3 regions of the Desulfovibrio sp. SGI.169 genome follow, and region 1 is predicted to be linked to each of the others. Evidence: riboswitches for the same ligand, from Rfam matches in the RefSeq annotation. Region 1 holds a riboswitch; each other region holds the start of a gene.
What was found. Region 1 has a riboswitch for cobalamin ahead of ACQRA4_RS12645 (FecCD family ABC transporter permease). Riboswitches for the same ligand answer to the same signal wherever they lie in the genome.

Region 1 (4,814 bases):
CTCGGTCTGCAACAGGGCCTCGCGCCGTCCCGCGAGCTGAAGCACGATATCCGGCCTGCGGGCCACGATCAGTTCCACATTGGGCCGCATGTGCGTTCCGACGGCGGGCAGCCCGGCCAGTTCCGGCAGGCGCGCGTCGGCCACGGTGCGCGCCGCCAGCAGCTCGCGCGCGTCCAGGGCCAGCAGCAGTTCGCTGAAAGCGCCGTACAGGGCGATAACCCGCGTGGCGGGTTTGTCCAGCCGCACGGTGACGCCCGTATCGTCCGTCACCTCAATGGGCGGGGCGGCCTCAACCCGCCCCCCCGCCAGCAGGGCCAGACCCAGAAGCAGGGGCAGAAGCAAGGCCGCTCCACGGGCCGGACGCGCGATCCGGCAATGCCTGGGGCAAGCCCCAGCGGGGATGCGGAAAAACGCGGATGGGCGTGTCGTACAGGGCACTGAGATTCTCCTCGGTAAAAATCGCGGACGCGGGGCCGTCAAAAAGCACGCGTCCGTTTTTCAGGCCGATCAGCCGGGTGGCGTACAGAGAGGCCAGATTGCAATCGTGCATGACCATGAACAGGCAGGCCCCGGCGGCCCGGCGGCGCTCCAGCAGGTCAAACAGCTCCACCATGCGGGCCAGATCCAGCCCGGCGGCCAGTTCGTCCAGCAGCAGCAGGGGACTCTCCTGGGCCAGAGCCCGCGCCAGCAGCACCCGCTGCAATTCCCCGCCGGACAGTTCGTCCACGCGCCGCCCCGCCAGACCGGCGGCCCCGGTGGCGGCCAAAGCGCGTTCCGCGGCCTCATAATCCCGCCGCCCGTAGCCGCCCAGCCAGGAAAGATACGGATAGCGCCCCAGCAGCACCATTCGCCGCGCGCTCAGGCCGGGCGGGCATTCCGCGCGCTGCGGCACCACGGCGGCCAGCCGGGCGCGCTCGCGCGGGCGCAGACGCTCCACAGCCCTGCCGGCCAGCCATACGCCGCCGCTCAGGGGTCGCAACACGCCGGAAACGCAACGCAGCAGCGTCGTCTTGCCGCTGCCGTTGGGGCCAAGCAGGGCCACGCTTTCGCCGCCGCGCGCCTTCAGGCTTATGCCGCGCAGCACGGGCCGCCCGCCATAGCCCGCCGCCAGATCGCGCACATTCAGCAACGCTTTCCCTGACAAACGCCGTTTGCCGGACATCAGCGCCTCCGCACCAGCAGGGCAAAAAAGGGCCCGCCCAGCAGGGCCGTAACCACGCCCACCGGCAGCTCCTGACCGCCGTCCAGCACGCTGCGGGCCAGCACGTCTGCCCAGACAAGCAGCACGCCGCCGCCGAAAAAAGCGCCTGTCAGCAGGGGGCCGTGCCCCGGCCCCAGCAAGAGCCGCAGCACATGCGGCACAACCAGCCCCACAAAGCCGATCACCCCGGCCACGGCCACGCAACCCGCCGTCATGCAACTGGCCCCGGCCAAAAGCCAGAAGCGCGCCCGGCCCACATTGAGCCCCAGTTGCGCGGCCTGTTCGTCACCCAGCGAAAGCACGTCAAGAGCGCGCCAGCCCAGGCCCACAGCCAGCAAACCCGGCGCGGACGCGCCCAGCAGCAGGGGCAGGCTGTCCCAGCCCCGTCCCTGCAAAGAGCCCAGAATCCAGAATACGATGCTGGTCACGGACTCTTCGTTGAGCGCCTTGACCAGCGCCACCAGGGCCCCCAGAAAAGCGGCCACGGCAATGCCCGCCAGAATCACGCTTTCGCGGCCGAAATCTCCCCGCCCCCGTCCCAGCCACAGCGCGCCGCACAGGGCCAGCAGGGCGCCGCACAGGGCGGCCGGGGCCACCAGTCCGGCCTGGGAGAGCCCGAACGCGGCGGCCAGGCCGCCGCCCAGAGCGATGGCCATACTCGCCCCGCAGGCCGCGCCCGCGGAAATGCCCAGCGTGAAGGGATCGGCCAGGGGGTTGCGCAGCACGCCCTGAAGGGCCGCGCCCGCCACAGCCAGCGCCCCGCCGCACAAAGCCGCCAGACAGACCCGCGCCAGACGAATTTTTTCCACCACCAGCAGGCGGGCGGTCTCCACCGGCGCGTCGCTCAGGCCCAGACTGACGGCCAGCGCCCGAAAGACCTCGCCCGCGTCCAGCGGATACGGCCCCGGCAGGCAGGCCAGAGGCAGAGAAGCGAACCAGAGCGCGGCCAGCCCCGCCAGCGCGAGACGCGGAGAGCGTGATTCGGGCGACCCGGAAAAAGCGAAAACGACGTTTGCGGGCATATGCTGCGGGGCTTGCGCGGACAAAAAAAGCCTCTTCCATACTGGAAGAGGCCCGTATTTCCTCTGCCTGACCGGCAAAAACCCGTTGCCGGAGACGTTGCCGCGCCTGGAGCATCCGAAGCGCGGACATCTGGAACAACGGCAGGTCTTCCGGCTTGATCCCCTTGCCCCGGCCTTCCCGTTTCCAGTGGCGCGAGATGGGGCGTGGTTAATGGATCTCACGGCGGCGGGTCCGCTCCCGTTTCGCACGGGATTCCCTTTTCAAGCCGGCGCGCCGCTGCGGCGTCCCGGCTGCCGTTTCCACAAGGCACATTAGGCGCGGCGAAGTGCTCTGTCAATGCGGCTCGGCCGCGATCCAGATCAGGCTGGCCTGACGACCGGACCTTTTCTCCCGACGGTAAGAAAAAAACTGGTCGGGATTGGAGGCCGTGCAGAGATCCAGGCCGAAAATCTGGCATTCCGGCAGGCCCGCCTGCCGCAACTGATGGCGGGTCAGGCCCCAGAGGTTCATGGTTCGCGTCTGCGGGTCAAACCAGGGGCGAAAGGCATCCCCCCATTCCCGCTCAAAATTGACAAACTCCGCCCGTGCCGGGCCAAGGCTGGGGCCGCGCACGGCCAGCAGATCGCGGGCCTTGAGATTATAGCGCGCACAGAAACGGGCCACGCCCGTGCCCGGAAAATCGCAGCGGTTGCCCCGCCAGCCCGCGTGCAGGGCCGCCACATAGCGACCGCTTTTGTGCGCCAGCAGAATGGGCTGACAGTCCGCTGTCTTGATCAGCAGGCCCAGGCCGGGCCGGGAGGTGGCCATGCCGTCGCCCTCCGCAACGGGGCGGGCCTGGCAAGGCACGCTTTCCGGCTCAAAGAGCAGCGCGTCGCCATGCACCTGATTGAGTTCCGCCCAGGCCGTGAGGCCGCGCGTCCGCAGGGCCGCCAGCATGTCACGGCGATTGTCCGCCACGCGGCCCGCATCGTCCCCCGCGCTGAAGGAAATGTTGCCGCCGTCGTAAGCGTCGCGGTATCCGCCGTCAGGCATGGCGGCGCGCGCCTGAAAGGCGCAAGCGACATTTTCCAGACCGGGAAACTGAAAGGGAATGTACTTTACAGGCACAGGAATTGCTCTTCCGTGCAGAGATAGCGCACGCGCTGGTCCCACTGTTCGAGGGGCAGGTTTCTGATGATCTGGAAGGCGAAACACAGGCCCACGCGCGGGCAGGCCGGCATATTGTCCAGAAAGCGGTCATAATAGCCGCCGCCAAAGCCCAGGCGGCCGCCGCGCCGGTCAAAGGCCAGCCCCGGCAGCACCAGCAGATCCGGCCTGAAGCTCATGCCCGCCTCTTCCGGGCCCAGACCGGGCAAGCCGTCCTCCGGCTCACGCAGGCCGAAGGGGCCGGGCCGCAGTTGCCCCGGCCCCGCGCAGGCCACAAACTCCATACGCCCCGGCTCCCGGGGCCGGACACGCGGCAGCCAGACCGCGCGGCCGCTTTTCCAGGCCGCATCCAGCAGGCTGTCTGTGGACAATTCGCCCTTCAGCGCCACATAGAGCGCCACGGAACGCGCGTTGCGCCAGCAGGGGGCATCCATCAGACGTCGCTGCGCCTCCAGGCTGCGCGCCCGCGCCAGGCCCGGCGGTTGGTCGAGACGCAGCCTGCGCATGCGCTCACGCAGGGCTGTCTTGCGCGCCGCGACGGATGCGCCCTTTTCCATGGTGGGCAAAGCTGATGCGGTTTGTGCGGGATGCATGGCGGGCCTTTCCATCCGTGGCGAGTTATGGCAGGATTGCGTAACGATTTTTATAACAAAGGATGGGACGCCATGCCAAGTGCCGATACGCGGGATTACCTCTGGATCGCCGTGGGCGACATTCACGACGAGCCCGCCTGCTTCGGGCGGATTCCGGAACTGGCCCAGGCTGACGGCATCATCGTCACCGGCGACCTGACCATCACCGGCGGCGTCAAGCAGGCCGAACTGGTCATGGAGGCCCTGCGCGCCCGCGGCCTGCCGGTCTGGGCCCAGATCGGCAATATGGATCGGCCCGAAGTGGACGCATGGCTCAGCGAGCGGGGCTGGAATCTGCATACCATCACCCGTGAGCTGACGCCGGATACGGCCATTTTTGGCGTGGGGGCCTCCACCTTCACGCCTTTCGGCACGCCCAGCGAATTTCCCGAATCCGCATTCGCGGCCTGGCTGGACGCCTGCTGGCAACGCGCCCGGCGCTATCCGCACACGGTGCTGGTATCCCACAATCCGCCCAAGGATACGGCCTGCGACATCATACCCGGCGACATCCATGTGGGTTCCACGGCGGTGCGCGAATTTCTGGAGGAAGCCCAGCCCGACATCTGTCTGTGCGGTCATATCCATGAGGCCAGGGCCGTGGATCGCGTGGGGCGCACCGTGGTGGTCAACCCCGGCGCGCTGGCCCAGGGCGGTTATGTGGTGCTGCGCTCCAACTCGGGCCGCCTGTCCGCGGAACTGCGTGTGCTTGAACGTCGCTGACGCCGCCAGCGCGACCTCTTTTCGCCGCGTGTTCGCGCGGCGGGCGGGACGGGCTGCGCGGCTTCTTGCATATTTCCGCAAAAGACGTA
Region 2 (4,814 bases), on a different contig from region 1:
CCAAGCCGCCGCCGAGTACAGCCACGCGAGCAAAAAAGGCGTCCGCAGGGACGCCCTTTTTGCTTAACGCGGTTTTTCGCTCACTCGCGGCGGCTACGCCGCCGCAAAACCCGCAAGGGTTTTGGAGTGTCCACTTTTGCGGGTAAACACTAGCTGTTTTCGCTTTCCTCAAACTTCTGCTTGAGCAGATCGCCCAGGCTCTGCCCCGCCTCCTGCGGGCCGGCATGAAATTCCTTGGGCTTGCGGCGTTCCTCCTCATCCTTGATCTGCTTGATGGAGAGGCCCAGGCGGCGCTCTTCGGCGCTGACATGGATGACCTTGGCCTGAATTTCCTGGCCTTCCTTATAAATTTCCGCCGGGGTCTTGACCTTTTTGCCGGACAGTTCGGAAACATGCACCAAACCTTCGATGCCCTCTTCAACTTCCACAAAAAGGCCGAAGTCGGTGATGTTGGTCACCACGCCCTTGACGGTGCAGCCCACGGGATAGGCATCCGGCACATGGCCCCAGGGGTCGTCCACCAGCTGCTTGACGCCCAGGGTGAACTTTTCGTTTTCCTGATCCACGGTGAGCACCTTGGCCTGCACGGTGTCGCCCACCTTGTACAGCTCGTTGGGATGCCGCACCTTCTTGGTCCAGGAGATGTCCGACACATGAATGAGACCGTCAATGCCGTCCTCAATGCCGATGAACATGCCGAATTCGGTGATGTTCTTGATGACGCCCTCAAGAATGGTGCCTTCGGGATATCTCTCGGCCACCAGCTCCCACGGATTGGGGCGAACCTGTTTCATGCCCAGGCTGATGCGCTTCTTTTCGCCGTCCACGCCCAGGATGACCACTTCCACCTCATCGCCGGTGTGCACCATCTGGGAAGGATGGCGCAGCTTCCGCGTCCAGGACATTTCGGAAATGTGCACCAGACCTTCCACGCCGGGTTCCAGCTCCACAAACGCGCCGTAATCCACCAGATTGGTGACCTTGCCGGTACACTTGGCCCCCTCGGGGAAGCGGGCGGAAATATCCTGCCAGGGATCGGGCACCAGTTGCTTGAGGCCCAGGGAGACCTTGTTGTTCTCACGGTCAAAGGAAAGCACCTTGAGGGTCAGTTCCTGCCCCATGGTGATCATTTCCTTGGGATGGCGGATGCGCTTCCAGCTCATGTCCGTGATGTGCAGCAGACCGTCCAGGCCGCCGAGATCCACGAACACGCCGTATTCGGTGATGTTTTTGGCCTTGCCCTGGACAATCTGGCCCTCTTCCAGGGTGCGCAGCAAATCCTGCCGCTTGGAATCGCGCTCCTCTTCCAGCAGCACGCGGCGGGACACGATGACGTTGCTGCGGCGGCGGTTGATCTTGAGCACGCGAAATTCAAATTCCTGATTGACAAGGGCGTCCATGTCCGGCACGGGCCGCAAATCCACATGGGAACCGGGCAAAAACGCCTCCACCCCGCCGATGTCCACCGTATAGCCGCCCTTGATGCGGCGCACGATGTGGCCCTTGATGACCCTGTTGTTTTCCTGCACGTCTTCAAGCTGGTCGAAGACCTGCATGCGCTTGGCCTTTTCAAAGGAGAGGGTGATGGTGCCGTCCATTTCGTTCTTGCGCACCACATAAACGTCCACCCGGTCGCCCACCTTGACGATCATGTTGCCGGCGGGGTCGCGAAATTCGGCCGCGGGGATCTGCCCCTCGGACTTGAAATTCACGTCCACCAGCACGTTGTCGTCATCCACGCGGACGATTTCGCCTTTGGTGATGGAGCCTTCCTCAAGGTCGCCAAAATCGGGATTGAGATAGTTTTCGAGGGCGCTTTCGAAATTGATTTCGTCGTGCCCGGTTTCCTTGTCTGCCATCTGCCATGCCTCCAAATAATTTCCCCTCACTGGGAGAGTGGGAAAAACTATCAGAGCGCCGGGAAAAGCACAAGCAAAATTGTCCGCCGCGACATTGCCGAAGATGCCGCCCGCCGTGACGCGGCCCGCCTGAAAACGGCCCCAGCCGGCTTGACTTTTGCGGCGCCCTGTTGTCCTCTGCCGTCTGTAGCGGGGAATTCCGTGCAAATCGGAAACAGTCGCGCTGCGGTAAGAGGGTACAGAGCTTCTTCGCCCCCGAAAGGCTTTCGGCGGGCGCGACAGCCAGCCGTGCACGCGGTGAAGGCGAAGCCGAGGCGCGGGGCCGTTGTCCCGAAATTTCGCGGAACGCCGGCCCCCATATCCCTCAAGTCCGAATACCCGCCGGCGGAACGCCACTCGCGTCGCCGCCATCTCCCGTCACCTTTCAACGCATGATTGAGGAGGCAGCCATGTTTTGTACCCTGCGCAAATTTCCACGCTTTTTGCCGCTTTTTCTGCTTCTGCTGGCTTTTGCGGCCGCGCCCGCCCAGGCGGCTGAGCAAAAGGCCCCCAAGGAAGGCGTGCTGCTGGCGGCTTTCGGCACCAGCGTGCCCGAAGCCCTGCCCGCGTTCAAGGCCGTGGACGCGAGCTTCAGGGCCGCATTTCCGAACAGCCCCGTGGTCTGGGCCTACACCTCGCAGATCATCCGCCGCAAGCTGGCCAGTCAGGGCCAGCCCGCGGGCGGCATCAGCGACGGGCTGGCCGCGCTTGCCAGAGAGGGCGTAAAAGTGGTGCGCGTGCAGTCCCTGCATGTGATGGCCGGCGAGGAATTCACGGCGCTGGAGCGGGCGGTGCTGCTCGACCTGCGAAAGCATCCCGGTCGCTTTGAGGCCGTTTATCTGGGGCGCCCCCTGCTGGAATCGCGTCAGGACGCCCAGGGCGTTTCCAGGGCCGTGCTGGCGGGCATGGACAAACGCCGGCGGGACGAGGCCGTGGCGCTCATGGCCCACGGTCAGGCCCACGGACGGGCGGATCTGGTTTTTGAGGGCACGCGGGCCCTGTTTAAGGAAAGCGACCCTCTGGTCTTCATGGCCACGGTGGAAGGCGCGCGCGGCTTTGACGACCTGCTGGCCGAACTTAAGGCCCGCAAGGTCAGAAAAGTCTGGCTGCAGCCCCTGATGGTGGTGGCCGGGGATCACGCCCGCAATGACCTGGCCGGGGCGGAGGAAGACTCCTGGGCGTCCAGGCTCAGGGCCGCCGGATTTCAGGTGGAGGTCAACCTCAGGGGCCTGGGCGAACTGCCCGGCGTATGCCATGTCTTTGTGGCCCACGCCAGGGAAAATCTGGACGATCTGACCAGGGAGCCCAAAAAGCGGTAAGGGCCGTCCGCAAGGGCCGTTCGCTTTTTTCCAAAGAAGCGGACGGCCTTTTTCACAGCGGCGCGCGACATGCCCGTAAAGTCCGGCCGCGCTCTCAGCGCCTGTCCACAATGCGCTTGGACTTGCTGAAGGTGCGCGGCAGGCTGGCGTAATCGGCCACCCGCACCTCCATACGCGCCAGGATGGCCTTGTGCAGCCGTCGCTCCACCTCCCCGGCCAGAGCCTCGTCGCCGCCGGCGTGCCGCGCCTGGGCGCGCTCCACAGTCAGAAGCAGATGATCCAGAGAGCGCTCGTCCCTGGTCAGCTCGATCTGATATTCGCCGCCCAGTTCGGGGAAGCGGCCGATGACCTCCATGATCTGGCCGGGGTAGATATTCACGCCCCGGTAGATGATCATGTCGTCCGAACGGCCGAGAATGCGGTCGTGCCGGGGCATGTTCAGGCCGCAGGAGCAGCGGCCCGGCAGCAGGCGGGTCAGGTCATGGGTGCGGTAGCGCAGCAGGGGCGCGGCCTCCTTGCGCAGACTGGTGACCACCATTTCACCCACTTCGCCTTCGGGCACGGGCTGGAGAGTGTCCGGGTTCAGCACTTCAATGATGAAAAGATCCGCCCAGTAGTGCAGGCCCTCGTGCGCGTCGCAGTCCATAGCCGTGCCAGGCCCGTACATTTCAGTCATACCCGCGATGTCGTAGCTGCCTTCCAGGCCCAGCTTGCTCTCAATGGCCTGGCGCATCTTTTCGCTGCGCGTCTCGGCCCCGCAGATCATTTTGCGCAGGCGTATATGGTCGCGCAGGCCGGCGCGCTCCACTTCCTCGGCCAGCAGCAGGGCCATGGAGGCCGTGGCGCCAAAGCAGGTGGCGCCCATGTCCCTGAGCAGCTGCAAGTGCATTTCCAGGTTGCCCGGCCCCACGGGGATGGTCAGCATGCCAAACAGCTCGCTGCCCAGCTGAAAGCCCGCGCCGGCGGTCCACAGGCCGTAGCCTGTGGCCACCTGCATGCGGTCTTCCACCGTGAGCCCGGCCAGCTCGTAGCAACGGGCCATCTGAAGGCTGAACGTCTCGATGTCGGCACGGCTGTAAGCCAGAATCTTGCGCTTGCCCGTGGTGCCGCTGGAAGCGTGAATGCGCGTCACCTCTTTTTCCGGCACGCAGAGCAGCGGCAGAGGATAGCCCTCGCGCAGGTCTTCCACATCCACAGTGGGCAGCAGACGCAAATCGTCCAGGCCGCGGATATCCTCGGCCCGCGCGCCGCACGCGTCCAAGCGCGCCCGATACTGCGGCGAGTTGCGGGCCTGTCGCAGGGTATAGCGCAGACCGTCCAGCTGAATCTGCCTGATCTGCTCGTCCGTGAGCCGGGGGATAAAGCGATGGTCGCGACCGGACATGGGCTCTCCTTGATTTTCTTGCGTTGTCCGCCTTATGTCCCCTGCGGCAAAGCCCTGTCAATACGCTCTGCCGGTGGCGGAACCGCCCTGGCGTAGACGGCGCAGCCGATCCAGCCGTAATTTTTCTTCCTGTCTATGGGAATTTCAGCCACGCGGACATAAAGGCCGCTCTTTTCGACCGCATCATGCAATGCTTCTGTAAAAACAGCCGAA
Region 3 (4,814 bases), on a different contig from region 1:
CGGAGCGCCCCTGGAAAATCATCGGCAACCTGCCCTACAATGTGGCCTCGCCCCTGATCTGGGACATTGTCTCCCGATCCAGGGGCCTGAGCCGGGCCGTGTTCATGGTTCAGAAGGAAGTGGGGCAACGGCTGGCCGCCGCGCCCGGCAGCGGTCATTACGGCGCGCTCTCGGTCTGGGTGCAAAGCTACACCCGGCCGCGCCTGGAATTTGTGGTGGGGCCCGGCGCGTTCAGTCCGCCGCCCAAAGTGGATTCCGCCGTGCTGTCCTTTGAGCCGCTGCCGGCCCACTCTCTGCCCGACCGGCCCGACGCCCTGTCCCGCCTGCTGCGAATTTGCTTTCAACAGCGCCGCAAACAGTTGGGCGGCATCTTTCGCCGCGCGGGTCTGCCGAAGCTGGAAGCGGCTCTGGAACAGACGGGGCTGGCTTCCCATCTGCGGCCGGAAGCTCTGAGCAAGGAGGATTTTCGGCGTCTTGCCGCTTTTTTGCCGCCAAATCTTGACAAGCCGAACCAAAAAAGGTTGAGTTAAGCCCGCCGCCATAACGCTATTGTATCGAGAGTTCGCGCCACGGGCCTGCCGAAGCTGGAAGCGGCTCTGGAACAGACGGGGCTGGCTTCCCATCTGCGGCCGGAAGCTCTGAGCAAGGAGGATTTTCGGCGTCTTGCCGCTTTTTTGCCGCCAAATCTTGACAAGCCGAACCCAAAAAGGTTGAGTTAAGCCCGCCGCCATAACGCTATTGTATCGAGAGTTCGCGCCACGGGCCTGCCGCGCGCCTTTGCGGGCGGATACCGGGAAATCTGGCGTGTGATATCTTTTGGCAAATCTTCAGGAGGATATGATGACTAAAGCTGATCTGGTTGAAAAAATTGCCGCCAAGGCCAATCTGACCAAGGCCGCCGCCGAACGCGCGCTCAACGCTTTTCTGGCGTCCGTGGAAGATGCGCTGTGCAAGGAAGCCAAACTGACCCTCACCGGCTTCGGCACTTTCGCCGTGGAAAGCCGCAACGCCCGCCAGGGCCGCAACCCGCGCACCGGCGCCACCCTGACCATCCCCGCCTGCAAGATGGTCAAGTTCCGTCCCGGCAAAATGCTCAAAGACGCCCTGAATTAGAAGTCAGTCCACGGTTCGCATGAAATGACTTCCGCCGGGCGGGAGCCCGGCGCGGCGTGAAAAACGCCGTAACTGAGCCAAAAACCGCATTTTGGGACGAATGCGCTCCATAATCCGGCTCTTGGCCGAATTGCGAAATGACTTCCAGATAGTTTCAGCTTGAAAGGGGTCTGCCGGCAGCTCACGCTTGGTCGGCAGACCCCTTTCAAGCTGAGCATGCTTCGGATTCAGCCCGCATCAGGGCATTTCGCGCATGAAATGCCCTGCGGAAAAATCTCCCCTTCTACCGACAAGCAAAAAGCATGGCGTATTTTTTAATGAGGGAATTTGCCGGGTTGTGCTCGCGTGATAAAAAATACATTATATTTCAATATGTTGCTACAAAGCAAGGAAGGCTTTTTTTGCGCCCCTCATTGACAGAAGGGGAGTGTTTTGACTATTTCTAGACTCGCGGAAGCGCCCTTCGGGGCTTCATAGGGAATCCCGTTCAAATCGGGAGCGGACCCGCCGCCGTACGCCGAACTGATGCCGCTTTTCCCCGCGCGCCACTGGACTTGTGCCGGGAAGGCCGAAAAGCGAGCCGGCAAGCCGGAAGACCTGCTTTCGCACATCGTTTCCGAGGATGGATCATCGGCAACGGGGCTTTTGCCGACAGATCCGACAATGAGGATCAGACTCCTCCTCCGCCCTCCTCTTTGGGGGAGGTATTTTTACCGTACCAGCCCCCATGCCCGGAGTATTTCATGCCCGCCACCATCATTAAACGGGACGGCGCGTCCGCGCCCTTTGATTCCGTCAAGATTCTCAACGCCATCACCAAGGCCAATCAGGCCGTGGGCGGCGAGGACATGTCCCCCACCGATCTGCTCTTCGTCACGGAAAAAGTCTGCAAAAAGCTGGAAGAACGCAACCTCCGCCATGTGGAAGAAATTCAGGATGTGGTGGAGGAAAGCCTGATTCAGTACGATTACGCCAAAACCGCCAAGGCGTATATTCTCTACCGCGCCGAGCACGCCAAGATACGCAACGCGGAATCCTATCTCATGGACATTTACAAAAAGCTGACGTACTCCCCGGCCATCCGGGAGGACATCAAGCGGGAAAACGCCAATATCGACGGCGACACGGCAATGGGCACCATGCTCAAATACGGTTCCGAGGGGTCCAAGTTTTTTATCGACAACTACATTCTGCCCAAGGACGCCTCGGCCGCGCATGCCAACGGCGATATTCACATTCATGACAAAGATTTCTACATGCTCACGGAAACCTGCTGCCAGATCGACCTGATCCCGCTGTTCAAAAACGGTTTTTCCACCGGGCATGGCTATCTGCGCGAGCCCAATTCCATTGAAAGCTATTCAGCCCTGGCCTGCATCGCCATTCAGGCCAACCAGAATGAAATGCACGGCGGCCAGAGCGTGCCGCATTTTGATTTTGCCATGGCGCCCGGCGTGGCCAAAACCTACGCCAAGGAATACCGCAAGGCTTTCTGCGCCTGCCTGCGCATCGCGGGCGGCCTGGACGCCGCCTCGGCCGCAACGCTGACGGAGGAACTGCTGAAGGCCGCCGGCCTGCGCCCGACCGTCGCCATAGACCGGGCCGGGGCGGAGGCTCTGGCCCGCGCACTGGACGAGCGCGCGCCCGCGGAGTGGCGGGAGCTGGCCGGACGCGCCCATGCCTATGCCGCGGAGGAAGCTCTGGGCAATACAGACCGCCGCGTGTATCAGGCTATGGAAGCCCTGATTCACAATCTGAACACCATGAATTCCAGGGCAGGAGCACAGGTGCCGTTCAGCTCCATCAATTATGGCACGGATGTTTCCGTCGAGGGCCGCATGGTGGTGAAAAACCTGCTCCATGCCACCCAGGCTGGCCTGGGCAACGGCGAAACCTCCATTTTTCCGGTGCAGATTTTCAAGGTCAAGGAAGGGGTCAACTACAACCCCGGCGATCCCAATTACGATTTGTTCAAACTGGCCATGGAAACTTCGGCCAAGCGTCTTTTCCCCAATTTCAGCTTCATTGATGCGCCGTTCAACCTCCAGTATTACAAGAGCGGCGACTACAACAGTGAAGTGGCCTATATGGGCTGCCGCACGCGCGTGCTGGGCAACGTGCATGACCCGGAACGCCAGGTGACCTGCGGACGCGGAAATCTGAGCTTCACCTCCGTGAACCTGCCGCGCCTGGGTCTGGAGGCGCGGGGCGATGTGGAAAAATTTTACGCCCTGCTGGATGACAAGATTGATCTGGTGTTCCGCCAGTTGCTGCACCGGCTCAAAATTCAGAGCGCCAAAAAGGTGCGCAATTATCCCTTCCTCATGGGCAACGGCATCTGGCTGGATTCCGGCAAGCTGGACTGGGATGACAGCATCGGCGAGGTGCTCAAGCACGGCACCCTGACCGTGGGCTTTATCGGCCTGGCCGAGACGCTCAAGGCCCTGCTGGGCGCGCACCACGGCGAGAGCGGGGAGGCGCAGAAGCTGGGCCTGGAAATTGTCGGGCACATGCGCCGCCGCGCCGATGAAGAGGCGAAAAAGACCGGCCTGAATTTCTCGCTTATCGCCACCCCGGCGGAAAGCCTGAGCGGACGCTTCGTGGCGCTGGACCGTGAGCGCTACGGCAGCATTGCCGGCGTCACGGACCGCGACTACTACACCAATTCTTTCCATGTGCCGGTCTACTATCCCATCAAGGCTTTTAAAAAAATTCAGCTGGAAGCGCCCTACCATGCCATGACCAATGCCGGGCACATCACTTATGTGGAGCTGGACGGCGACACCTGCAGAAATCTTCAGGCCTTTGAGCGGATCATCCGTTACATGCATGACCAGGGCGTGGGCTACGGCTCCATCAATCACCCCCTGGATCGTGACCCCATCTGCGGCTATACGGGCGTCATCGGCGATGTCTGCCCGCGTTGCGGCCGCCGCGAGGGCGAGGGGGTGAGTCTGGAAAAGCTGCGGGAACTGCGCAGAAAATTTCCCCAGACCCCTAAATGGGAATGAGCGGACGGGGCGCGGCGGCTTCTTCATACACGGAAAACACTTCTGCTGTCAGAGAGTGGAACAAGGCACGCCAACCCGCGCATTGAACGGGAAAAAGCGGGTTTTCCCGTTTGCGCTTTGCGGACGGTCTTGCGAGGCAAGGCCGCGAACGCTGTAAGCGTTTCTGATATTCATCTGTGTTGAGACTGAAAAGGAGACTACGGCAATGCTGATGGAATCGCGTCTGTTTGAGGAGACGAAACTGAAACAGAAAATGGTGGGCCAGGGTGTGGGCTTTGAGCGCATCCGCCGGATTACCGGCTATCTGGTGGGCACCCTGGATCGCTTCAACAACGCCAAGCGCGCGGAGGAGCACGACCGGGTTCGGCATGCCTGAACGCGACCTTGTTTCCGCAATGCCGGAGCGGGCGCGCCTGCGTTTGTCCGGCATTGTGGAAGAATCCATTGTGGATGGGCCGGGCCTGCGCCTTGTGCTTTTTACCCAGGGCTGTCCACACGGCTGCAAGGGCTGCCATAATCCAGAAACGCACGACCCGGAGGGCGGTTTTGTCCGCCATGTGGAAGAAATTCTCGCGCAATACGACGAAAATCCGCTTTTGGACGGCGTCACGTTTTCCGGCGGCGAGCCCTTTCTCCAGGCCGGGGCGCTCTGTGCCGTGGCCGAGAAAGTCCGCGCCAGGGGCGGCGATG

Region 2: it holds a riboswitch for cobalamin, as region 1 does, so the genes downstream of both, ACQRA4_RS00230 (sirohydrochlorin cobaltochelatase) here and ACQRA4_RS12645 (FecCD family ABC transporter permease) in region 1, are expected to answer to the same signal.
Region 3: it holds a riboswitch for cobalamin, as region 1 does, so the genes downstream of both, ACQRA4_RS03970 (anaerobic ribonucleoside triphosphate reductase) here and ACQRA4_RS12645 (FecCD family ABC transporter permease) in region 1, are expected to answer to the same signal.

What each region holds. Positions count from the first base shown of each region.
Region 1 covers NZ_JBNPLS010000039.1:8,282-13,095, reverse strand. Annotated here, with positions in the region: gene ACQRA4_RS12655 (ABC transporter substrate-binding protein) at 1-342, opposite strand, end outside; gene ACQRA4_RS12650 (ABC transporter ATP-binding protein) at 290-1,162, opposite strand; gene ACQRA4_RS12645 (FecCD family ABC transporter permease) at 1,162-2,223, opposite strand; cobalamin riboswitch at 2,347-2,537, opposite strand; gene ACQRA4_RS12640 (polyphenol oxidase family protein) at 2,558-3,331, opposite strand; gene ACQRA4_RS12635 (5-formyltetrahydrofolate cyclo-ligase) at 3,322-3,963, opposite strand; gene ACQRA4_RS12630 (metallophosphoesterase) at 4,036-4,725, shown strand.
Region 2 covers NZ_JBNPLS010000001.1:53,744-58,557, forward strand. Annotated here, with positions in the region: gene ACQRA4_RS00225 (30S ribosomal protein S1) at 150-1,859, opposite strand; cobalamin riboswitch at 2,027-2,259, shown strand; gene ACQRA4_RS00230 (sirohydrochlorin cobaltochelatase) at 2,309-3,217, shown strand; gene ACQRA4_RS00235 (phenylacetate--CoA ligase family protein) at 3,312-4,601, opposite strand; gene ACQRA4_RS00240 (hypothetical protein) at 4,634-4,814, opposite strand, start outside.
Region 3 covers NZ_JBNPLS010000005.1:32,412-37,225, forward strand. Annotated here, with positions in the region: gene rsmA (16S rRNA (adenine(1518)-N(6)/adenine(1519)-N(6))-dimethyltransferase RsmA) at 1-530, shown strand, start outside; gene ACQRA4_RS03965 (HU family DNA-binding protein) at 841-1,113, shown strand; cobalamin riboswitch at 1,551-1,732, shown strand; gene ACQRA4_RS03970 (anaerobic ribonucleoside triphosphate reductase) at 1,857-4,124, shown strand; gene nrdD (anaerobic ribonucleoside-triphosphate reductase) at 4,330-4,500, shown strand; gene nrdG (anaerobic ribonucleoside-triphosphate reductase activating protein) at 4,493-4,814, shown strand, end outside.